DNA from 4 places in the Paenibacillus tundrae genome. Region 3 is predicted to be linked to each of the others. Evidence: predicted binding sites of a transcription regulator. Region 3 holds the regulator's gene; each other region holds the start of a gene.
The links. The regulator Rex, encoded in region 3, represses fermentation and respiration genes when NADH is low (regulators of the CRP and FNR family bind a similar motif). The targets are predictions, from matches to a motif close to TTGTGAAATATTTCACAA.
Positions count from the first base shown of each region.

Region 1: the regulator Rex is predicted to act here: its motif matches at 2,657-2,674, upstream of V6W81_RS27520 (cytochrome ubiquinol oxidase subunit I).
Region 2: the regulator Rex is predicted to act here: its motif matches at 3,874-3,891, upstream of nirB (nitrite reductase large subunit NirB).
Region 4: the regulator Rex is predicted to act here: its motif matches at 3,204-3,221, upstream of V6W81_RS04010 (TIGR04053 family radical SAM/SPASM domain-containing protein).

Region 1 covers NZ_CP145605.1:6,154,376-6,160,667, reverse strand. The annotation lists gene V6W81_RS27535 (glycosyltransferase family 4 protein) at 1-305, opposite strand, end outside; gene V6W81_RS27530 (glycosyltransferase) at 307-1,098, opposite strand; gene V6W81_RS27525 (hypothetical protein) at 1,098-2,399, opposite strand; gene V6W81_RS27520 (cytochrome ubiquinol oxidase subunit I) at 2,802-4,217, shown strand; gene cydB (cytochrome d ubiquinol oxidase subunit II) at 4,204-5,217, shown strand; gene cydD (thiol reductant ABC exporter subunit CydD) at 5,219-6,292, shown strand, end outside.
Region 2 covers NZ_CP145605.1:4,642,773-4,649,064, reverse strand. The annotation lists gene V6W81_RS20880 (formate/nitrite transporter family protein) at 117-905, opposite strand; gene nirD (nitrite reductase small subunit NirD) at 958-1,284, opposite strand; gene nirB (nitrite reductase large subunit NirB) at 1,316-3,745, opposite strand; gene V6W81_RS20865 (metal-dependent hydrolase) at 4,063-4,770, shown strand; gene V6W81_RS20860 (hypothetical protein) at 5,012-5,332, opposite strand; gene V6W81_RS20855 (M42 family metallopeptidase) at 5,513-6,292, opposite strand, start outside.
Region 3 covers NZ_CP145605.1:4,107,096-4,113,387, reverse strand. The annotation lists gene dinG (ATP-dependent DNA helicase DinG) at 1-2,713, shown strand, start outside; gene V6W81_RS18350 (redox-sensing transcriptional repressor Rex) at 2,915-3,568, shown strand; gene V6W81_RS18345 (amidohydrolase) at 3,555-4,859, shown strand; gene V6W81_RS18340 (hypothetical protein) at 4,896-5,423, shown strand; gene V6W81_RS18335 (hypothetical protein) at 5,755-6,282, shown strand; gene V6W81_RS18330 (AAA family ATPase) at 6,275-6,292, shown strand, end outside.
Region 4 covers NZ_CP145605.1:905,958-912,249, forward strand. The annotation lists gene V6W81_RS04005 (HEAT repeat domain-containing protein) at 1-3,067, shown strand, start outside; gene V6W81_RS04010 (TIGR04053 family radical SAM/SPASM domain-containing protein) at 3,292-4,383, shown strand; gene hemG (protoporphyrinogen oxidase) at 4,403-5,893, shown strand; gene V6W81_RS04020 (DNA alkylation repair protein) at 6,096-6,292, shown strand, end outside.

The DNA.
Region 1 (6,292 bases), 2.0 Mb from region 3:
TAAGCAATCGGTTGCCAGATGCAGCTAGCATAAATGATAGGACCACGCGCAGCTTCGGCCATTCGAGCGAAGGCTTCAGGTACGTCGTTCATATCGTATGGGTAACCGAAGACGTCAATCTGTCCTGTACGTGTCTGAAAAGCTTCGAAATAGGATAGTTGATGCACTTCAGGAATGTGTCCCATCTCATGGATGACACTGCATAGATCCAAAATATATCGTTCCAATCCACCCCCGAATACCCGTGCGAACTCCCGGTTGTACCCGTCTGTGAAGCTGTGCGTTAGAATGCTGACTACCCCCATGTCACTGCTCCTCCTTCCAAGGAACCAGCCGGGGTTCCGGATCAAGAATAGACTCATAGTGTTCGAGACTGCCCCATTGTCCATCTGGATCAATGCGCTTGTAACGCAGATATTTACGCACCCGATCTTCCAGAGTACCTGCCCAGCCGAGGTGCTGTACTTTTAATTCGGTATTTATGCCAGGCAAGACCATGCAGGATAGCGGGAGACGGGGAACGTGATGATTTTGCTGTGGGTAGAAGTAGGGATACTCAGGTATATATCGCACAAGTGAGGCCGTGTGCCTCTGATGTAGCTTCCATAGCTCATCCTCCCGATAGTGAGTACGCCCACCCCACATATCGTAGAAACGAAATGCTACCCAGTCCGCATGCTCTTGGTTAATGAGCTCCCGCATGGCTTGTTTGGCTTTTGTACCGTACAGCTCATCAGCATCGACAGATAGGAGCCAGTCTGGTGAGGTGCTCATAGCTGCTTGCCATAAGACGTTACGTAGACGCCATTCCTGAGCAAATAACGGTTGTTCAAGCACCTCTAAGCGGACAACCTTGGGATAAGATCGGCAGATGTCTGGCGTTCCATCTGTACTGGCATCATCCACAATCACGATCTCATCTACAAAATCACTCAGATTGTGCAGCACTTCCTCCAGATATCGCCCACGTTCGTTTCGAACCTGAAGCATTGCAGTCAGTTTGTTGTTTTGGCTTTTGCGGATTCGCCGGATGGAGGCAGGCTCTGTCTCGAGGATTGGCTCCCGCATATGCTGTCTGCGTTTCTTCGGATCAAACATTAGGGCACCTCCCCAAGTAGCTGTTGTATTGCTTGATCCAGCAGTTCCATTTCGACAATTCGGGCAAGAGCATGCTCATCATCAAGAGCTGATTCTAGAAATAATGTAACTGCTCCATGGCGTTCTCCCCGCAGGGCTAGAGCGGTGCCGGACAATTGGCGGTAATCTTGCTGGCTGGCTTGATCCACAATATCTGCGGCATGAACCAGTTTAAGTGCTTCCTCTACACGTCCGGTTTCCTGGAAAATGCGAAATTTCCAGTGCCGGGCCGTTTCTCCGCCGAGCTTATCGAGTACTTTTAAAGCCGTTCCATAATCATCATTTAGACGTAGTAATTCTGCCTGCACGAGCTGATGCTCTCCAGCCTCCAACCAACGACATAACTGCTCGTAATGATGCCGTTCCTGATCCGTGGCGGCAGTCGTTCCGTACACTTGCAGAGCATTCTCCACTTCCCCGGCTCTTGCCTGAATGGCGGACAGGAAGCGGTAGTGTGATTGAAGACAGTCAGAGCGTCCACATGAGATCGCATGGGCAAACGCTTCTTGAACTGTTGCGGCCGCCCGCGAGTCTTCCAATATATATTCATAAGCAGCGAGCAAAAAGGAAATCGTCTCATGTGCGCCTGTTTTGGAACGGAGCTTCCGATAATAATCTGCTCTTAGCTTACATTGAAGCTGGGTAACCGTATCTGTGGCACTGCTATGGATCTGTTTGAGTGCGTGCAGAAACAGCATTTCGTAATCCCGCAGTGGAATTTCAAGCTCATCTTTTTGCATCATGCCAGAAGGTGTAGGGTCTTCCCCGCCTAGCCAGACGGTGCGAACACCTTGAAATACCAGCTTCATATAACGTGTCTCTGAGGACGTACATACCAGATTAGAAATGCCGACCAGCTTGCTAATACAGCTCTCCCAGAGCGGCGAGTCGGCTTCCTCTTGGACAGGTTCCGGCAGGAGCGTTATCAACAGATCAGGCTCAATGGAGGCTACTGCGGTAAGCCAGTACGGATGTGCAACGACTGCAACAGTACGAGGCTGTTGTAGCAGGGCTTCCGCCTCCAGTAAGGATATTAACCTAATCGCTGCAGGTAGATCGTCTGACCGTTCCAAATGGCTAACGTAGTAGACTGTTCCTTCAGCAGCCAGTAGTGCAGCAATGTCTGGATAAGGAAATGACGACCATCCCCCTTTACGGGGAAATAGAACGTATTGAATTGGAGAGAGGGACGTCTCCTTATATTTTTGAGCTGTCTCGTTCGGTTGAATCTGACTCTCGCTGGATTGTACAGGTTCTTCCACGGGCTGGATCACCTCACTTTGTTTGCATTTAGACTCGGATAACACGGATATAATTCGTTGAACTCACTCCATATGTAAAGCCTTTGTCGCACAAGGAATAGGTTGCCTGACATTAACATATGGGCATTCCGCCTCAAACATGAGCAACTTCCGTGAATAGACGAAGTTGACAAGCGTCCCAAATAACAGAGAATCGTACTTTGAATTCGTACTAATGTGTGACCGTCGTCACATTTTTGTGGATTTTTTGACTAAGTTTGTGATTATTATCACATGTATAAAATAGGTAATCTGGCACAATACGTTCATCAATGTATTTGGTGGACAGACAGCGAAGGTGCAGCTTCAATCCCAAGTACATACATAAATAATGCGAATAGAACAGAAAGAAGGGGTAACGGTATGGATCCGATCATGCTATCGCGAATCCAATATGCACTCACAACGATTTTCCATTTCTTTTTTGTGCCGCTGTCCATCGGTCTAGTGCTGCTGGTAGCGATCATGGAGACGTTGTACGTCATGAAGGGGAAAGAAATTTACAAAACGATGGCCAAGTTCTGGGGCAAATTGTTCCTGATTAACTTTGCGGTTGGCGTCGTTACAGGTATCCTGCAAGAGTTTCAGTTCGGTATGAACTGGTCGGAGTACTCCCGCTTTGTTGGGGATGTATTTGGTGCGCCCCTGGCTGTTGAGGCCTTGCTGGCGTTTTTTATGGAGTCTACCTTTATAGGGCTATGGATATTTGGCTGGGATCGTTTGTCCAAAAAAGTCCATTTGGCCTGCATCTGGCTAGTGTTTGTCGGTACCTTCTTATCGGCACTGTGGATATTAGCAGCGAATTCATTCATGCAGCATCCAGTGGGCTTCGAGATCAACAACGGCCGAGCCGAGATGAATGATTTCTTCGCACTGATTACCAATGGTCAGCTGCTTGTTGAGTTCCCGCATACGATCTTTGGCGCATTAATGACAGGAGCGTTTGTTGTAACAGGAATCAGTGCCTATAAATTGATGAAAAAGCAGGACGTTGAGATATTCCGCAAATCGTTCAATATTGCGATCATCATTGGTCTCGTATCCTCCTTCGGTGTAGCCTTCTCTGGGCACTTCCAGGCACAATACCTGGTTGAGACCCAACCGATGAAAATGGCGGCCAGTGAAGGCACATGGACAACCACAGAAGACCCTGCACCATGGACGGTGGTTGCCTTCATCGATCCAGATCAGCAGGAGAATTCAGGGGAGATCAAAATCCCAGGATTACTGAGTTACCTGTCCTACAGTACATTTTCGGGCAGCGTCAAGGGTATGAAAGAATTAAATGCAGAATACCAGCAAACTTACGGCCCTGGAGATTACATCCCACCGGTACGTACGACCTTCTGGAGCTTCCGTATTATGATTGCGGCGGGTGGTTTGATGATTGCACTTGCTCTATATGGTACTTACCTGGCTATGCGCAAGAAGCTGGAAGTGGCAAAGCCGTGGTTTATGCGTCTCATGGTATTTGCCATCTCTCTGCCGTTTATTGCGAACACTTCCGGATGGATCATGACCGAGGTTGGTCGGCAGCCTTGGACAGTATTTGGCTACATGACGACGGAGGCGGGTGTTTCACCGAATGTATCGGCAGGGATGATCTTATTCTCTACGATTGCATTTACGGCTGCGTACACCGTTCTGGGTATCGTGATGGTTTATTTGTTTGTGCGTGAGATCAAAGCAGGGCCATATGCCGTAGATAAGCCAGAAGATCAGGACGAATCAGCCGATCCGTTCGGCGTGGATAGGGGGTATTCCGTTGTCACTAAGTGAGCTGTGGTTTTTGTTGATCGCCGTATTATTTGTGGGGTTCTTTTTCCTTGAAGGCTTCGATTTTGGTGTAGGCATGTCATCAGGCATCATCGCCAAGACAGACCGGGAGCGTCGTACACTCATTAATTCGATAGGTCCGTTCTGGGATGGGAATGAGGTGTGGCTGATTACGGCAGGGGGTGCCATGTTTGCGGCCTTCCCGCACTGGTACGCCACGTTGTTTAGTGGTTTTTACCTGCCGCTAGTTGTGGTGCTGTTAGCTCTGATCGGACGCGGGGTGGCATTTGAATTCCGCAGTAAAGTAAAGCGGCAACAGTGGCGTAAAACGTGGGATGTCATCATCGTTGTATCCAGTGCTTTGCTGCCCTTCCTGTTCGGCGTTGTGTTCGCTACACTGATGAAGGGTCTGCCGATTGATGGAGAGATGCAGCTTCGTGCAGGTTTTCTAGACATCGTTAATCCATATACGGTCGTGGGCGGTTTAAGTGTGACCTTACTGTGTCTAGTTCATGGACTATTATTTGTCTCACTGCGCACGGTTGGCGACCTAAGAGAGCGTGCTCTCCATACAGCGCGCCAATTGATGCTTCCGCTTGCGGCTATGCTTGCCATTTACGCGGTGATGACCTATCTCATGACCGATATTTTCACTGTACGGGGTTGGGCACTCTGGATCATGGTGATCCTTGGGGCAGGAGCACTGGCTTTAGCGAATTATTTCGTTCGTCAGAAACGGGAAGGCTGGGCGTTTGGTATGACGGGAGCTGTAATCGCGATTTCTTTTGCTTCGGTATTTATTGGTCTGTTCCCAAGAGTGATGATCAGTTCGTTAGGCGCTGCATTCGACCTGACCGTATATAATGCTTCCTCGGGTGGGTACTCCTTGAAAGTGATGACGATTGTAGCGTGCACTTTACTGCCGTTTGTGCTTGGCTATCAGATCTGGAGTTATTATGTGTTCCGCAAACGCCTGAACGAGCAGCACCACTTGGAGTACTGATATGGGACGCGGGCTGATGAAGCTGCCGGGCATCCGGCCAGTACTGGCGCTGGCTTCAGCACTAGTAATGCTGCAGGCGATGACGATCATTATGCAGGCCAAATGGCTGGCACAGGCCATCACAGCTTTGTTTGAGGGTTCATCCGTAACAGAGCAGTACCCGGTACTGCTGCTGTTCCTGGCTGCTTTTGCTGCCCGCTATGCTATATCTTATTGGTTGCAGCTTGTAACCTCACAGTATGCTGAGCGAACGGGAACCGATCTACGAAGGCAGTTGGTGGAGCAATGGTTTCGGTTAGGGCCACGCTTTGCCAAGACGGAAGGCACAGGGCATCTGGTGACTTTGGCACGAGAGGGCATAGCTCAATATATAACGTATTTGGAACTATTCATTCCTCGAATGTTAGGGATGGGATTTATACCAATTGTGCTGCTGTTATATGTGTTCAAACTGGACGTGATGTCCGGGGTGATTCTCATGCTGACTCTTCCCATTCTGATCACGTTCCTCATCCTGGTGGGTCTGGCTACGCAACGCAAAATAGATGGTCAGTTTAAATCGTATAAAGCACTAGCCAATCATTTTGTCGATACCCTGCGTGGGTTAGAAACATTAAAAACTTTGGGACAGAGCGAGCGGCATGCGCAGACCATTGTTCAAGTTAGTCAGCGTTACCGCAAAGCTACAATGTCTACGCTACGAATGGCGTTTCTCTCATCGTTTGCACTCGATTTCTTCACGATGTTATCGGTGGCTTCGGTGGCGGTTGGTCTGGGACTGCGTCTAACGGAAGGCCACATGCTGCTTGGCCCTGCGTTAACGGTGCTTATTCTGGCGCCGGAATATTTCTTGCCGGTACGGATGGTCGGTGCGGACTACCATGCAACGCTAGATGGTAAGGAAGCAGGAGAAGCGATTCAGCGGATGATTGAACGAGGCAAGGAAGCTGAACGTGAACAAAAGCAAATCTACGATCAGGTGATCCAGCATACCGAAAGGGAGAGCAAGCCCTCTGCAACGATGAAGATTCATCTTGCAGATTCTCAGGGAGTGTCAGATCAGCAGAAGCAATCA
Region 2 (6,292 bases), 540 kb from region 3:
GGTCATAAGGTAAATAAAGTCATGACATAAAAAACATAACGTAGAAAAATAGAACGTAAAAAACCATGCCCTCTGAGAGTCCAGAGAATGCATGGTTTATAGCATGAGAGCATGAGTCATTGACGGGTTTTCTTTCTCACAGGTGATACGAACCAATAGGCCATCCCAACAAACAAAGCGCCTCCGACAATGTTACCGAGTGTGACTGGAATCATATTATGGAACCAGCCTGCTAATGTGATGGTATCCGGATGGTTTGGCAGTAACCAAGATAAGGAGAGCAATGTCATATTGGCAACGCTGTGCTCATATCCACTGGCGATAAATGCGTACAGACACCACCAGATCAATACAAGCTTGGCAATGTCCTCTTTTGTGCGTGAAGACATCCAGATGGCTAGACAGACGAGCCAGTTACAGAGAATGCCGCGGAAGAATAGCTCAGTAACGGGGGCTGCCATCTTCTTAGCAGAAACGGCAAAGAGCAGATGCTCTGGTGTAGCTGTTTTGAACAAACCACTGCCGACAATGAGCAGACTCAGAATGACCGCGCCGATCAGATTGCCGAGAAAGACAAGTCCCCAGTTCTTCATTGTGTCTTTCACGGTAGTGCGACCTGCTAACGTACTCATGGTAAAAAACATATTGTTGCCCGTAAACAGCTCCGACCCTGCAAAAATAACAAGGGTGAGAGCGAGCCCGAAGGACATGCCCATCAGGATCATCTGAAAAGGTGATTGCGCCGCGAGAAGCGGTGCGCCGATACTGAAGATTAGAATAATGCCAAGGCCTACATATGCACCAGCCATCAAGGCGGATACCATATAACGTGCTAGACCTGAATTCATTTGATCTCTTTTTTTGACCGCGGCTTCAATAATTCCTTCAACATTAGGTGTGTACATGTCGGTTTCCCCCATACTTAAGCATCAATCCCATGTGTTACCTGGACTGCAGCTATACTGCAATCCAGACCGTTCCATTTTCCACTTTGACCGAGTACATCTGAACCTGTCCTTGGTCGGGAGCTTGCACTAGACCTGTGCTAAGATCGATCTTCCAATCGTACAGTGGGTCATAGAGGTAATGACCTGACACAATGCCTTCGGCAAGTGGTCCGCCTTTCGGATGCGGGTTTCGATTATCTGCTGCGAAGATGGTGCCATCCGAGGCAAGAAATACAGCGAGCTGTTTGCCTTGAATCTCAACGACTCTACCAATGCGAGGTAGAAATTCATCAATCGTTCCGGCAGGGTAATAGGTGCCGGCTGGTTTAGTTGTCATATTGAACTCTCCTTATCTGTAGTGGTTTGACTTACGGACGGGCAGTTACTTCAATTCCGTGAAATAGTTTGTTCTCACCTTGTTCATTTCGAATTGCTTTTTGCCAAGGTTCTTCCACATGTCCAAGTGCAAACTCAATTCGTTCCATTAGCGCCTTACGTTCTTGAATATCGTCAACCACAACTGCACGTATCGATTCCAGACCCACACGTTCTACCCATTCCGAAGTCCGTTCGAGGTAGTTGGCAGTCTCACGATAATGTTGCATGATGGCGCCGCACAGCTCGATCAATTCTTCGTCCGTTTTCACTTTGCAGAGGGAGTCCGCAAGTCTGGCTTTGATCCCGCCGTTACCGCCGATGAATATTTCCCAACCGCCGTCGTTACCAACAATACCGATATCTTTCGTACATGCTTCTGCACAGTTACGTGGGCAGCCGTTCACGGCGTATTTGAATTTAGCAGGTAGATCCAAGCGTTCGAATTTACGTTCAATTCTGGCGCCCATAGCCATTGAATCCTGTGTACCGAAGCGGCAGAACTGTGAACCTACACATGTTTTGACGGTACGAAGTGATTTAGCATAAGCATAGCCTGAAGGCATATCGAGCTCAGCCCATACGTTTTGCAAATCTTCTTTTTTGACTCCGATCAAGTCTAGACGCTGTCCTCCAGTCACTTTAACCGCTTTTACATCGTATTTGACCGATACATCCGCGATACGTTTCAAGTCTTCTGGTGTTGTAACCCCGCCATACATCCGTGGCACAACGGTATAGGTTCCGTCTTTCTGAATATTGGCGTTCATACGTTCGTTGACGAAGCGGGATTCCTTCTCATCCTCATGTGTATCCGGTGCAATCATACCCAGGTAATAGTTGATTGCAGGACGGCATTTCGAGCAGCCCTCAGGCTGAGTCCATCCCAATACGTTCATCACTTCTTTGGTCGTTTGCAGACCTTTTTGTCTGATCTCCGCTACGATCTCATCCCGGCTTAGGGAAGTACATCCGCAAATGCCCTGTTTGGCACCCGTTGTAAAATTATCACCAAGTACATATTGCAAGATCTGTTCTACGACTGGTTTACAGCCACCGCAAGAACGTGTTGCACCCGTGCTCGCTTTGATCTCATCGATGCTGGTTAATCCTTGATTCGTAATCGCGTCCATAATATGACCTTTGGTAACACCATTACAGCCACATACGATTTCGTCCTCAGCCATCGTTTCTACCGATGTTGCCTTCTTGTGTCCACCGCAGCCTGTGCCCATGAGTGAAGCGTACAGGTCATCGGTCATTTCAGTCTGTTGCTTGATCAGTTTTTGCAGCTCCGCTGAATCCGTGATGTCACCAAATAACACAGCGCCGACCATTACATTATCGCGAAGCAGGATTTTTTTGTACGTGCGTTTCCATTCGTCTTTGTGAGAGATAACCGTGTGCTCAGGGCCATCAATAAACTCACCTGTCGAAAATACATCTACGCCCGAAATTTTCAATTTCGTAGATACTACAGAACCTTCATAAGGTGCAGTTTCAACACCGCATATATGTTTAGCCAGGATCATACCTTGTTCGAATAATGGAGCGACGAGGCCGTAACACACACCGCGATGCTCTGTACATTCTCCGACGGAATACACATTTTCAAGAGAAGTTTGCATGTAGTCGTCAACAATGATGCCTCGATTGACTTCCATGCCGCTCTCGCGAGCAACAGTGATGTTTGGTTTGATACCGACAGCCATAACAACAAAATCAACATCCAGTACCGTTTCATCTGCAAAACGAATACCTTCAACACGCTCGCCGCCAAGCAATTCGGATGTCTGTGCACCCATTTTGAATTGGATGCCTTGGCGTTCAAGTTCAGCCTTTAACATGGCAGAAGCTGTTGAATCTAGTTGACGTTCCATGAGATCCTGCATTAAGTGGACAACGGTAACCTCCATGCCGAGCTGAACCAGTCCTTTAGCTGCTTCTAGACCTAGCAATCCGCCACCAATGACAGCTGCTTTTTTGTAATTCTTCGCTGCATCTAGCATCGTATTACAGTCAGCGATATCCCGGAATCCAACAACGCCCTGTTTATCGTGTCCAGGTACAGGAAGAATAAAGGAATTGGAGCCTGTAGCAATGATGACCTTGTCATAAGGAACGCGCGAACCGTCTGTAGTCACCACTTCGCGTGTATCGGAATCGATTTTGGATACCGTTGTGCCCATATGCAACGTAATACCATATTCTTCATACCAATGCAGGTCATTGAGTACAATATCATCCAACGTTTTGCTGCCCTCCAGCACATAGGACAACATAATGCGGTTATAGTTAGGGTAGGGTTCTGTACCAATAACTGTGATCTCGAAGCGGGAGCTTAATTTTAAAATTTGCTCAACCGTACTAATTCCTGCCATGCCGTTACCGATGACGACCAGTTTTTCTTTATTTCCGTTCATGTGTATAGGCCTCCTTGGATAGACTGTACATTACCAGTGGTTGTTCAGAAGCTCGCGCTTTTGAACACGTATTTACTAACATTTTTAGTGGTTTATATTTTAATCATACAGATGATTGGCATCATCTAATGTGATAAATTTCACAAATAACGATAAACTCCTCACAAAATAAAAACTGTGGTCCCGGTCACAGAACTCAAAATTTATTTTGAAAATAAATAAGGATATACGAACTATTGTTCTCATTTTGAAATCAGTGTAATATCAGAAGTGGGTCAGTTATGTTCCCTATTTCGTCGAAAGGAAGTTTTTGCATCATGATGGGAAGATCCCACCTTATTATTGGAACAGGGGTATCGCTTTCTGTTCTTCAATTCACAGGTCTGCCTGTAACAGATCCTGCAGTAACGGTGGCGCTGATCGGTTCACTGTTGCCTGACATCGATGAACCCAACTCGCTATTGGTTTCGAAGGCTCTGCCAAACAGTCTCATTAGGCTACTACAGACGATTTTGTTACCGACGGCGGTGTTTGTGTACTTCTATGTTCAGAGTCAACCTTGGAATCTGTTACTTGCGATCTTGATTGGTATGGTATCATTTTTGCCTTCACGCTCACTCCGTAAAGTGCTAATGTTTGCGATTGGCTTGGGGTTGGTTTTCTACGGCCATGCATTTGCGCCTTGGAACTGGATTGCAGGGAGTTTGCTGATGTTATGTACAACGCTGACACACAGGGGACTAACGCATACAGTGTATGGAACTGCAGTGTGGGCAGGACTGCTGTATACTACGACTGCGCAGCTGCAACCGGAGATCTGGATCGCTGGGGGTACAGCCTATGCTATGCATCTACTTGCTGATTCATTAACGAATCGGGGAATCCGTCCACTACCGCCACTTAAGTGGCGTATACGTGCGAATCTAATGAGTACGGGAACCAAGCATGGAGCCGTAGTTGAGAATGTCTGCATTGTACTTACTCTCATACTTGCCTGGATTGCATTTTCACCACTATTTCTCTAACGATCCCAATAATGCCAGTCTGTAGATTGAAGCTCAGACTGGCGTTTGTAGGGATACAGATGATTTTTGTCTTGCATGCTAGGGTGGATGCCGCTTACTTAAGCTTGAGAAGGGGCATCGGTTAGGCTATCAATATCTGAGGAACCATATACGAATAAAACAACAAGAATGACGATGATGATTAGCTCGGCGAATCCATTTCCATCGAAGTCAGACATGATCTCAACCTCATTTCTTGGTGTTAGGAATTGATTCTTTGTTGAAATGCCCGAATAACATCATTTAACGTCATATCGCCACCGATTTCATCCAGAAATTGCACAAGTTTGTCTTGATTCGATGGTGTGATCTGTTGTAGCGTTTTATATTGGCCGACCAATTCAACGACAAGCGTAGCTTCGCGAAACAACGTAACCGCATCCACTCTGAGCTTCCCGCTCACTAGTAATGCTGCCACAATAAGCTCCAGATTTCTTCCTTTAAGATTACCGCCAAGAAGGGAGCTGGCAGCATTCTCTTTTTTGGAGCTCTTATTCGACTTTCCATTCTTTCTTACTGCCATAGAAGCTCCCCCGCCGCTTGGTGTTTGATTCTTCTTCCGTTCTTGTATCTTATGTGTAATTTCCTATAATGTTCGACCTATTAATCTATCCTTTTTGAACACGTACTATTGGTGAAAACGAAAAAAGAGACATCCCGACATAGTCAGGACATCTCTTGAAATAAAGCGTGCGTTCAGATGTTAAGCATTATTGATAATGGTATTCATCGTGGAGCGATCCAGTCCTTTGACGAGCTTCACAATCAATTCTTTCGCTGCATCATAGTCATCTGTATGGATGATGGATGAAGAAGTGTGAATGTAACGAGCACAGATTCCAATAACGGTGGAAGGGACACCAATACCGCTCAGATGAACCTGTCCTGCATCTGTTCCTCCTGGTGAGATGAAGTATTGCATCTTAATCTGGTTGGAGGATGCTGTATCCTGCACATACTCAACCATACCACGATGGGTGAACATGCCTGGATCAAAAATACGCAGCAATGCGCCTTGTCCAATATGTCCAAAGGATTGCTTGTCTCCTGTCATATCATTGGCTGCACTACAGTCGAGTGCGAAGAAGATATCAGGCTCAATGAGATTTGCAGCGGTACGTGCGCCGCGAAGACCCAATTCCTCTTGAACGGTTGCCCCGGAATATAGGATATTAGGCAATTTTTCTTTATGAAGTGCCTCAACGAGTTCCAGTGCGAGACCAACACCATAACGGTTATCCCACGCCTTAGCCATGATTTTCTTCGGATTCGCCATTGGTGTAAATTCACAAATAGGTACAATTTGCATGCCCGGATGGATGCCCCATGACTCCGCTTCAGCGCGGTTATCTGCACCAATATCCAGGTACATGGTGTTCAGATCCACCGGCTTGCTGCGCTGGGACTCATCCAAAAGATGTGTAGGTGTAGAGCCTACAACCCCAGTAATTCGGCGCTCAGGTGTGATGATCTGAAGTCGTTG
Region 3 (6,292 bases):
TACGGGGTTAACCGGTATTACCGAGGAAGATGTTGCGGACGCTCCTTCATTAGAAGAGATGATGATGGAGATGGTTCCACTGTTGAACGATGTCGTTCTGGTTGGTCATAACGTCGCATTTGATTTTCATTTTCTTCAAAATGCATTAGACCGTTGTGGATATTTGCCATTCACAGGACGAATTTTGGATACCATTGATTTTCTCAAAATCTCATTTCCTTCACTTAGCTCCTACCAGTTAGGATATGTATCGACTGAATTCGGATTTCAGCATGACCGTCCGCATCAGGCGGATAGCGACGCGTTAGCTACCGCGCATGTACTGCTGAAGTGCTTGGATGAGCTACGGGAATTGCCACTTATTACGATTCAGCGTTTGTCTGACTTATTTGCACCAGAGGATAGCGATTTCGGTTGGTACCTCGACGGTATGCGAAGTGAGAAGGAAGCTGAACCTATTCAGGATTTGGATGGACACACCTATTATCGCCAATTAGCGCTTAATGTGAGTGATTGGATGGACATTGGTGCTCCACGCAATGAGCTGGAGGGTAATCCGCTAGATGGTGTCAGTTTTGAGCAATTCATGGATCAGGTTCGAAGCAATCTCAGAGATACCTTGGATCACTACGAGGAACGGGAAGCACAGACTTTAATGTTCAGCAGTGTGAGACAGGCTCTGGATGAAGAGAAGCACCTGCTTATTGAAGCAGGTACGGGGACAGGTAAGTCTCTGGGGTATCTGCTACCAGCCATTTATGAAAGTGTGAAGCAAGAACAGAAAGTAATGGTGAGCACACACACCATTAATCTGCAGGAGCAACTTAGAGAACGGGATATACCGATGCTTACTGAAGTTGTACCGTTGCCGTTTAAAGCTGCTGTATTCAAAGGTCGGGGTCATTATTTGTGCCTGCGCAAATTCGAACACAAAATCAACAAACGTGAATTTGCTACACCCAAAGAAGACTATTTCACAGCAGCACAGATGATTGTTTGGCTTGCTCAGACAGAAACAGGGGACGACGAAGAACTGAACCTGAGCGCGCGTGGTGGGGACTTCTGGGAGACGGTGCAGAGCGAGTCTGAATCCTGCCTTGGGCGATCTTGCCCATGGTTCCGCAAATGTTTCTATCACCGGGCGAAGCATGAAGCTGGCTTATCAGATATCGTAATTACGAATCATTCCAAATTATTTACCGATGTGAAAGCAAGTCATCAGCTTCTTCCTGCGTATGAAAGTCTTGTTATAGATGAGGCTCATCACCTAGAGGACGTAGCAGGCAAACATTTAGGCTTGCATATGAAATATTTCACGATGGTTCATACGCTCACACGTCTGTTTAAAGATAGCCGTAACGGTCAGTTGCCTATGCTTCGCTCCCAGCTATCAAGCCATGAAAAATCAGTACAATGGGGTTCAGCTATTGATCAGATGTTCCCGCTTGCTGTTGAAGTCAAGGACATGTGGGACAGATTGAGCGAATCTTTATTTAATCTTCTTCCTGAGCGTAGTGATGCTTCCCCAGGGGAGACAGGTCAATTCTCTCTTCGATTGAAGCCGTCGCAGAAGCCTGATAAGTGGCAGGCGCTTCAAGAGGATGAGAATCAAATATACGTAACGTTAGGTGACTTGATTCGTAAGGGTGATAAGCTGTTACTTGAGATCAAGGAAGAACAAGATGATTATCAATCCGATAGCTTGATTACGGATATTACAGGCCTTCTGAAGGATCTTGCCCTACTCAAAGAGAATCTACGTTTCTTCATGCGTATGGATGATGTCAATACCGTTTATTGGATGGAAGCAAGTGGACAGTTCCGAAGTAAATCGCTACAGCTCTATGCGGTTCCTGTAGATGTCAGCGCACAACTGAAGGAATTGTTCTTCGACAAAAAGAAAAGCGTTGTTCTGACTTCAGCTACACTTTCTGTAGATAAGTCATTCCAATTTATGATTGAGCAACTAGGATTGCAGGAAGCAGCAGACCATAACCGTCTGCTTACGTCCTTGCTACCGTCTCCGTTCCGTTATCGGGATCAGGCCTTGCTTGTTATTCCACGTGATTTCCCAAGTTTAAAAGGCAGCGTAGGGGATGCACACTTTGTTGATATGTTGGTGCATTCATTAGCCGAAACGGCCATTGCGACGCGTGGACGAATGATGGTGCTCTTCACGTCATATCGGATGCTGAGACAAGTGTATGATCCGCTCAAGGAGGCCTTGGCGGGTAATGATATCTCGCTGCTCGGTCAAGGGGTGGATAGTGGTAGCCGTTCGAAGCTCACACGCCGATTCCAAGACGCCAAAGCAACAGTACTTTTGGGTACCAGCAGCTTCTGGGAAGGGGTAGACATTCCAGGGGAAGCACTCACCTGTCTGGCAATTGTTAGATTGCCATTCCAGCCGCCTAATCATCCATTATTGGAAGCGAAAAGCGAGCTGTTGCAACAACAGAAGAAAAATCCATTTATGAAGCTATCTGTGCCACAAGCTGTTATTCGTTTTAAGCAGGGCTTCGGAAGACTTGTACGGACAGCGAAGGACAGAGGCATCGTCATTGTATACGATACACGGGTCATTGAAGCATATTACGGTAAGTATTTCTTATATTCGTTACCAGGTCCCAAAATGGAGCATATGCTGACCGAACAGATGGTTCCACGAATTCGTGAGTGGTTAGACCAGCCTACTGATGAGGCATCGGAATAGGGCTATACGCGCAAGCGTTGCACCCTGATCGCAATTAGTTGTAAAATTTATAAGATTCAATAATTGAGAAATAAAGATTACTGCTATCATAATGTATATCATTGAGGCATCCTGTCCACGTAACCGTGATTTTGTATGGCATGCAGGGTGCCTCCTATTTAATCTATCTTCAGGGTCACATTGGTAAAGGGGAGTAAACGAATGAAATCAGATAAAATATCAGAAGCTGTCGTGCGGCGTTTGCCAGTTTACTTGCGTTATTTGAGTGAATTGAGTCAACGTGAGGTTACTACGGTTTCTTCTCAAGAACTAGGACTACGCTTGGATCTTAATCCAGCTCAGATCCGAAAGGATCTAGCCTATTTTGGTGATTTTGGTCGCAAAGGCATTGGCTATGACGTTTCCTACTTGATCGAGAAAATTCGGCACATCCTGAAGATCGATCAGCAAATCAACGTAGCATTGGTTGGTGCGGGTAATCTTGGACACGCCTTGTCTAATTACAATGCATACTTGAAAGACAACATGAAGATTGTTGCCGTATTCGATGCTTACGGTCCCAAGATTGGTACTCAGATTAATAGCTTGAAAGTTCAACCAATGAATGAATTATCAGAGTCTGTCCAAAAGGATAATATTCGTATCGGCATAATTACAGTTCCAGATACAGAAGCTCAGAATGTAGCTGATCAACTGGTCGAGTCGGGTATTGAGGCTATACTTAATTTTGCACCAACGATCTTGAAAACGCCGCCGCATATTCGCATTCACCATGCTGACTTTACGACGGATCTACTCAGCCTTGCTTATTACCTGGAGAATGGAAAGGACGACGAGGAAGATGACGACAAATAAATGGGTTATTCATAACGGCAAATTTGCTGTAAATAGTGGTTTGGACTGGAAAGTGGTTCAAGGTTATATGGTTGTGGAAAATGATAAGATTGTGCATATTGGTGAGACGCTACCGGAAGGGGACGAGAGCCTGCCTAAAGTGGATGGAAAAGGACTTCTTTTCCTACCGGGTCTGATCAATACGCATGGTCATGCAGCAATGTCACTTCTAAGAGGACATGGAGATGATCTAGCGCTGCAGGTATGGTTACAGGAGAAAATGTGGCCTATGGAAGCTAAAATGACGGCTGAAGATGTGTACTGGGGATCATCCCTATCTGTGTTAGAAATGCTAAAAGGAGGAACTACGGCTTTCCTCGATATGTATGATCATATGGATCAAGTGGCTAAAGTGGTAGAACAATCCGGTATTCGCGCTTCTCTGGCTCGTGGAGTTATTGGTCTGTGTTCAGAAGAAGAGCAGATGCGTAAGCTGGAAGAATCGGCTGCATTTGCCCGTGAGTGGCATGGACAAGCGGATGGCCGCATCACAACGGTTATCTCACCGCACGCTCCATACACATGTCCGCCGGATTACATAGAGAAGCTTGTACAAGTTGCACACGACTTGAATCTGCCTCTGCATACACACATGTCAGAAACGATCCGAGAAGTGGAGCAAAATGTGACTGATTATGGGCTTCGTCCTGTTGCTCATCTGGAGAAACTGGGATTCTTCTCCCGTCCTTCCCTTGTTGCTCATGCCGTACACCTGAATGATGAAGAAATTGAAATTTTGGCTCGAAATCATGTTGCAGTTTCCCATAATCCGGGTAGTAACTTGAAGCTTGCTTCGGGTGTCGCTCGTGTACCGGATCTTCTAAAAGCTGGTGTGATGGTGTCCTTGGGAACCGATGGCCCTGCAAGCAACAACAACCTGGATATGTTTGAAGAGATGAGACTGGCAGCTCTGATTCATAAAGGAGTATCGGGTGATCCAACGGCTGTACCAGCTGGAGAAGCTCTTCTGTTAGGAACGGCTTATGGCGCCAAATCTATTTTCCTAGATGATACGGGTTTATTAGAAGTGGGGATGAAGGCAGATTTTATCGCCCTTAACATTGAACAAGCTCATTTCTATCCGCATACGGATCTAATCTCACATACCATCTATTCGGCTTCAGCGAAAGACGTGGAGCATGTGTGGGTGGATGGTAAACAAGTGATTAAACACGGCGAATGTCTCACAATGGACGAAGAGCGCATCTTGCGTGAGTCTCAATCGGCATTTGATGGTTTGCTTGCCCGTTAATTCATGTAGCGTTTTAGAGGAAAGGAAGTTCGGCTTTTGAAGAGAAAAAAGAAGTGGATCTGGATATCGTTGCTGGTTCTAGTTCTGCTCCTGTTTGGACTTCAACGTTATTATGTCTATGTCACTCAGGATCAGCGCAATGAAGAAGCTATGGCTATTGAAGCTGCACAGCAGCAAGACATTACGTTCACTCAAGATATCCGTAAATATGTCTGGGGTGGTAAAGATGGCGCAGACAACATCTATTGGACCTTTCTAGGTAAAAATAAGGACAAGCAGGATGTTCTCGTATGGGTGAAGTTCGACAATACAAACAAGCCGGTAACAGGCTCTGATGTAGTGCACAGTGAACTGGTTCAGAATGGCATGTCTGAAACCCAGATTCGCAATCGATTTAGCTCAGAGGTACCGGGTGGAGAAATAAAGCGTATTATGCCTGGTGTCGTGAACGGAATCTACGTATGGCAAGTGTATTATAATGACGATACCCACAATTATTATCGTTTCTATCGATTTAGCAATGGGGAACAGGTAGATTTAGTCTACACATTACCAAATAGCTAGCTACTGTACAGTTGCCAACATTACTTCCTTGTAATGAAGTCTAACTCGTATAGTACCATAAAGCACCAAAGTACCGGCAGATGATAGCAGACTGCACGGTTCTTTGGTGTTTTTGTCATTCTATTGGATTTGAATAGTTAAAATTAATAATTTATTCATATTTTAGCCTTCGAAATTGTATATACGATGTGATATACTCAGATATGTATTCAACATTACATGATGAATAAACAAGACAAATAAATCCTGTTTAATTACGAACAGGACTTGGATTGCAAATTTATTGACGCCTACAGGCTTAGTATAGGCCAAATTTGGGAGGGAAACTCATTTGAAGCTAAAAGTATTACCGATTGCTTTAACTGTCGTCATTTCTGCCGTCCTGTTGTTTGGAGGTTGGTTTGTGTATCGCCAAGTGGCCATGCAGAATCCGATCGAAAAAATGATTACCCAGTATGATGGAGTCAATGATGTTCATTTAACTATTAACCGCAATAGCGTGCAAATGAAACTTGATCTTGAACCAGATGTCGATTTGGGGAGACTAGTTCAATATATTCACAAAGAAGGACAGACTCTTATTGGCAATCGTAGCCTTAAACTTGACGTTATTGATCACTCCAACGAGGCATTAGAAAATTGGTGGGGTGATGCGATGTTCACCGTAGCTCAAGCGATGGAAAACAAACAATATACCGAGATCACACCAACGCTGTCTAAGATGGCTACCAATGGAATTAAAGTAAATACCGCTATGGATGATAACAACGTATACGTCAGTCTGCGAGATGGAGACGCAAGCAAGTTTATTATTCTACCACGTGTGCCAGGACAGATAGGAGTGTGGCCAAATGCCTAAGTGGACTAAA
Region 4 (6,292 bases), 3.2 Mb from region 3:
TGCCATTGAATCCGAGATCACAATGATGTCACACCATTGCCGTCGCCATTTGTTGCAGAGCATTGTGAACATTGGTAGACAGGATTGGGCAGAGCGATTATTGCCGGTTGTGCTTACCCGCTGGGGAGCCCACGAGGCTGCGGTATTATTATCTGTATGCAGCGAGGAGACGGTTCGTAGCCGGCTCTCTGACTTAGGTTATGCGGTACATAATTGGCGGAAGTTAACGAGACGTTTCCCGGATCTGGTTGCCGAATATCTGGAGAATGAGCTACAGAAGGCTACGCAACGGGAAAAGGGATATGTATGGTGGAAGCTTTCTTCCGCCGTTGAGAAACTTAGTGTTACAAGACCGGATATCGTTATAGATTGCGCTCTCAAGTATGGACCGAAGGATGAGATACATCCTGTCCTTAAGCGACAATTAGGTATTCTCATCCAGGCTAACCCTGAGGGTGTATTTGAACTGCTGACAAGAGAAGAGGCAAGAGGGTATCTTCTGAATCATGGGGTGCCCGCAGGTATTTTGAATAAAAGAAAGTGGTTTACGACAGCGCAGTGGACAACACTGGTCACCTTGCTTGCCGATCAGCCCGTGCATGTTGCTAAGGTACTGGATACACTCGCTCCATCATCTCGTCAAGCGATGTTTGAGGCCGCATATCCAGAAACTGAACGCAAAACACGTTTGTTTTCTACCTCGTTGTTAGATGTGTTGCCACATCAATTACGGGACAAGGAAGCTGCGCGAATGCTGGAGCTTCGGGAGATTCGCGATGATCAGTATCAGACGCTTGAAATTACAACAAGGCGTTTGATTGGACATGCGAGAGCGGAGCTAGAGGGATCAGTTCAAGTATCTAATGCGGATGAGCGTGCCCTAGCTTATAGGCGGTTGATTCAGAGCACAATTCTATCTCGGCGCGGAATGGGTGATACACTTCATTTCTTGACCCGAGTCAAAAACGACCAAGATCCGGTTCGATTTGCAGTTATATCGGAACTGTCGAACTGTCCCGCGCACATGTTCAAGGAGGAGCATATAGAGGATCTAACCGTGTTGATAGATAGTGTGGTTGAAGCACGAGATACCTCATATGGGACGAAGAACGTAACGGAAAGATTGGCTTTTGACTTACTGAGGGAGCATGCACTGGAACCAGAGAGTAGGCTGTTTAGATTCGCTTTGCGAACATTTGAGAGAATGGTTATGCGTGATGGGCAGTTTGTGTTATTCGCCAAAGATTGGGATAGCATACCGAGTCATGCACTTGAGATTTTGTTTGATGAGATCTATGCTTTTGCCACGGAAGCTAACAAGCGTGAGAATGACCATGTAGTTCTGCGGATGGCAGATGCATTCGGTAAAGCTGTAGAGCGATTGCCGAAACTCCAACATCTGTTAGAGCAACTGGTCAAAACTCAAAAGTCCCCTGCACAGGCTGTTCGGCACTGGCTAGCTCCCCATAAAACACGGGACGAGAGAGTCAGAGAGCTGATCGACAGAGATCCGTCCTTCATTGCTTTCTATGAGGTGTTCAACCATCTGCATTTGAAACGACAAGAGTGGCTAGATCCGTTTATCACAGGAAAGGTTATTAAGGGAAAACATCTATCAGGCAAAACAATCTATCTTGTGCCAGCCTATAATGGATTTTATCGTTGGTTGCCGCGTCAGCAAAAAGCACTTGCTACCTTGCTTGAACGAGTCGCATTAGATGCCAAGCGCAGCTTCCATGAGCGTGCATCGGCGATGAGAAATCTTGCAAGTATGCCCGACTATACTTCGGATCAACTGGAAGTCCTATTGCAGGATAAGGAAGTACACGTCGTTGAAGCAGCCCTTCATGCCTTTTCGCTATGGGAAGAGCCGGAGAAGGCACTCCCTATTTTGTTAGACAACCTAGAGGGAGACCGTGCACGTGTTGCGATGTATTCGATTCCTAGATGCGCACGCAGGGTAAGTCCTTTGTTGTTAACGTCCATTCTCTCTGACTTGTTAAACCGGGAGAAGCTGAAAGTTACGGTTAGAAAAGAAGCGATTCGACTTCTGGGTGCTTATAAAACGAGTGAGAGCATGACTCTGCTCGTTCGGGAATACGAGAAACCGAATACGCACAAAGACGTGATCATTGCCATAGGGCATGCGGCAAGGCAGTGTCTTGACGATGAACGTAGCTGGGCGATGATGAGCACGATGGCTTCGTCTCCACAGCGGGATATCGCAAGGAGTTTGCTGAATCAGCAGCCGGGCGATCTTCCCGTGGAGGCACGTCCACGGTATCTGCAGTGGATTACTGAGATTGCAGGTCACACGGATTCGGCTGTTGCGAAAGAAGCTTTTCGGGCAATGGCCAAGTGGGTGAACGGGAACGAAGATGTGATTGCGGCTTGCGCAAGTAAGGCACTCGGGGATCTGCAGGATAGCACACGTTGGGAAGCGGCACTTGATACAATCATTGCAACTTGCCGTGATGGACAAACGAATGAACAGGTCATCGCCGTGTGCAGACAATTGGTTGATACCGAAACGACAGCTGATTGGAATGCCGGTACCGAGCGAGATCTGCCACACCGGCAGCGTTTGCTCGCCTTAATAGACAAGCTCGCCTCATTGCCTCGCCCTGCACGGTGGTTACTTATACCTTTGTATGAAGGCTTGATTGAAATTTTCCAGTCTCAAGATACGATGAAACCTTCTGTGATCAAGTTGCAATTAGCTATGACGGATTGGAGCGATACTGACGGAGCAGTCGCTAGTTTGAATGTTGTTATTCCGATGGTGGATGGACAGCCTTATTTGCTTGATTTTGCATATCATCAGATCGTCCGGGTCGTCAATGGCAGCGTAGGTTACTGGAAACCGGAGGGGCTGCTTGAACTCGTGGATCGGTTGAACGCTCAGTCGCAGATCGCTTCCTCATATATAGGTCTGTCGCTGTTGAAGATCGCCGGTAAAGCTCTATTATGGAACAAGGCTTCTGCTGATCGGTTAAGGGCTTATCGAAATCATGAACATGAGATTATCCGATTGATGGCATTGGATCTGTGGACCGTGCTTGAATAATATGATCTGAATTCGCATTGGTTCTAAGTTCTTTGCTAGGCTAGAAAAATAAGAATAATCAAAGACCGGTCTTTACCCGCATCTAAGGGTGAGTCCGGTTTTTTTGATCTCTTTCATTTTAGGAGCAAAAAGACAATTGTGATTCATCTCACTTTCATGCTATTCCAACTACTTTAAAATTAATGGAATGTGTATGAGGAGGAGAATGGATGATGAAACCTCAGATGATGCCTCAGATGAAACCGCGAGATTATGCTAAGTATCCGTTCATTGTGATCTGGGAGGTCACACGAGCGTGTGCTCTGAAATGTCTCCATTGCCGCGCGGAAGCCCAGTATAGAGCAGATCCAAGGCAGCTGACAACCGAGCAGGGGAAAAAATTGATTGATGACATTGCGGCAATGGAAGTACAGCCGTTATTTGTGTTTACGGGTGGTGATCCGTTAATGCGACCGGATTTATTTGAGTTAGCAGAGTATGCCATTAAGGAGAAGCAGCTTCCTGTCTCCATGACACCAAGCGCTACACCCAAGGTGACGCGTGCTGCAATAACGAAAGCCAAAGAAGTGGGTTTATCCCGCTGGGCGTTCAGCCTGGATGGTTCGACAGCGGAGATCCATGACCATTTTCGCGGAACGAAGGGTTCATACGATATGACGATGAAGGGCATCCAGTATCTGCAAGAAGCTCACATTCCGATTCAAGTAAACACCACCGTTTCCCGATACAACCTGCACGATTTGCAGGCGATTAGCCGCAAGGTGAAGGAGATGGGCGTGGTTCTGTGGAGTTTATTTTTCCTGATCCCGACAGGGAGAGCCCAAGAGAAGGATATGATTAGTCCAGAAGAGCATGAAGAGGTCATGAAGTGGATGGTACGTATTGCGCAAGAGATGCCTTACGGTGTGAAATCGACGGAGGCACCGCACTATCGGCGGGTGATGATGCAGGGTCGCGGGGCAGTGGGTTCCGAGCGTAGCTCTATGAAACGTCTGGATATGCTGGGACGTGCACCTCAAAGTGTGAATGATGGGGATGGTTTTGTATTTATCAGTCACACCGGCGATGTATATCCTAGCGGATTTCTGCCTGTTGTGTGCGGCAATGTGAAGGAGCAATCACTTATTGACGTGTACAGGAATTCTCCAGTAATGCAGACGTTACGAGACAAGTCCCAATTGCAGGGCAAATGTGGTGTCTGTGAATTTAAAACCATGTGCGGTGGATCAAGGGCAAGAGCGTATGCGCTTACGGGAGACTATATGGCGAGTGATACAGCGTGTGGCTATATTCCGTCTGCGTTGCGACAAACATAATATTGGTGGGAAGTGTGTAATGGATAAACAAAGCAGGAAGCAAATCGTTATTGCTGGAGGCGGAATCACGGGACTCAGTACAGCTTATTATGTAGAGCAGTTGTGCAGGGCGCACGCGATTGAAGCAGAGATTGTGTTGGTGGAGAAAAGTGATCGGTTCGGCGGACATATGCATACCGGGAAAAAGGATGGATTTGTCATTGAACGGGGGCCGGACTCGTTTCTTGCCCGCAAAACTTCCATCATTGAACTGATGCAGGAGCTGGGCATAGGGGATGACATTGTTGGCACAAGACCTGGGATATCCCACAGCTACATTGCTTATCGGAATCAGCTGCATCCCATCCCGGATGGCTTTATGCTTGGCGTACCGACGAAGTGGAAACCATTCATTACAACCAAGCTGATATCTGTGCGGGGGAAGGTGCGAGCTGCTGCAGATCTGGTTCTGCCAAGAAAGTCGAATGTGGAAGATGAGTCTCTGGGACAACTGCTTCGTAGACGCCTGGGAGATGAGGTGCTGGAACAGATTGCCGAGCCACTGCTGGCAGGGATCTATGCAGGCAATGCAGATGCACTAAGTGTGCAGGCTACCTTTCCGATGCTGCAAGAAACCGAACAGAAGCATCGGAGCTTAATTGTAGGTATGCTTGGTGTTCGAAAGAGCAGAGTTCCGAAGCAGACGACGCAATCGAGCCAAACTGCGAATAAAAGTGGAAGTGGTAACGATAGTGGTAGTGTAAGTACGGTGAAGAAAAGCATGTTTCTAAGTGCCCGTGGAGGGCTGGAAGAGGTCGTGACTCATCTCGAAAAGGCATTATCCTCCAGTATTAATATGATGAAGAATACAGAAATATCAGGTGTCACACATGAAGGGGAGCGTTATGTTGTCCACTTGCATAATGGAACGAAGCTTCATGCAGACGCGATGGTAATCGCTACTCCAGCCCATGTAGCAGCTAGGTTATTGCCAGATGAGTCTATATCCGAGTTACTGCAAACCATTCCCTATGCATCCGTGATGAATGTTGTACTTGCTTATCGCGAGCAGGATGTCGGTATCTCTTTGGCTGCATCAGGCTTCGTCGTTCCTCGTAAAGAAGGACGTGCGGTAACCGCCTGCACCTGGACGTCTTCCAAATGGGCACATACGGCTCCAGAGGGTCACATTCTGTTAAGAGCTTATGTGGGCAAATACGGGCAGGAAAATGATGATCAGCTCTCAGATGAGAAGCTGGTGCACCATGTACGCCGTGAACTGGAAGAGATGATGGGCATATCTGCCGAGCCGATCTTTACGGAAGTGAACCGACTTCCCGATGCAATGCCACAATATAAGGTGGGACATCTGGAGCGTATGCAGGAGCTTGACGATGCTTTGGCAACGGTTATGCCAGGTGTGTACCTAGGCGGTGGGGGATATCGGGGAATCGGAGTTCCGGATTGTATATCCCAAGGCAAGGCTATGGCGAATAAGTTGTTAACCAGATTAATAGATATGAGTGTGTAGTTTTTAGGTTCTTAACCAAATTGTCGCGGCTCTCTGGAGTGGCGGCTATTTGTGTTGTTGTTGGCTGAGAGAGAGCATTAAAAGTGATGACCTCAGCTCTTTGTGAATGTATGATGTGGGAGCAACTGTGATAAAATAAATATAATTCTAATAACATCGTAAACTATGAATAGTGTTTCTATAGAAAGGGGCATATCCTCCAATGAATCTAGAAGAAGTGATGCAGGAGCTTGAAGCCTTGGGCAAGGAACGAACGAAAAAAATATATATGTCTAATGGCGCGCACGAACCACTTTTCGGTGTTGCTACTGGTGCGATGAAGCCGATGTCCCGCAAGATTAAGAAAGACCAGGTACTTGCCGATCAACTCTATGCTACGGGCAATTATGATGCCATGTA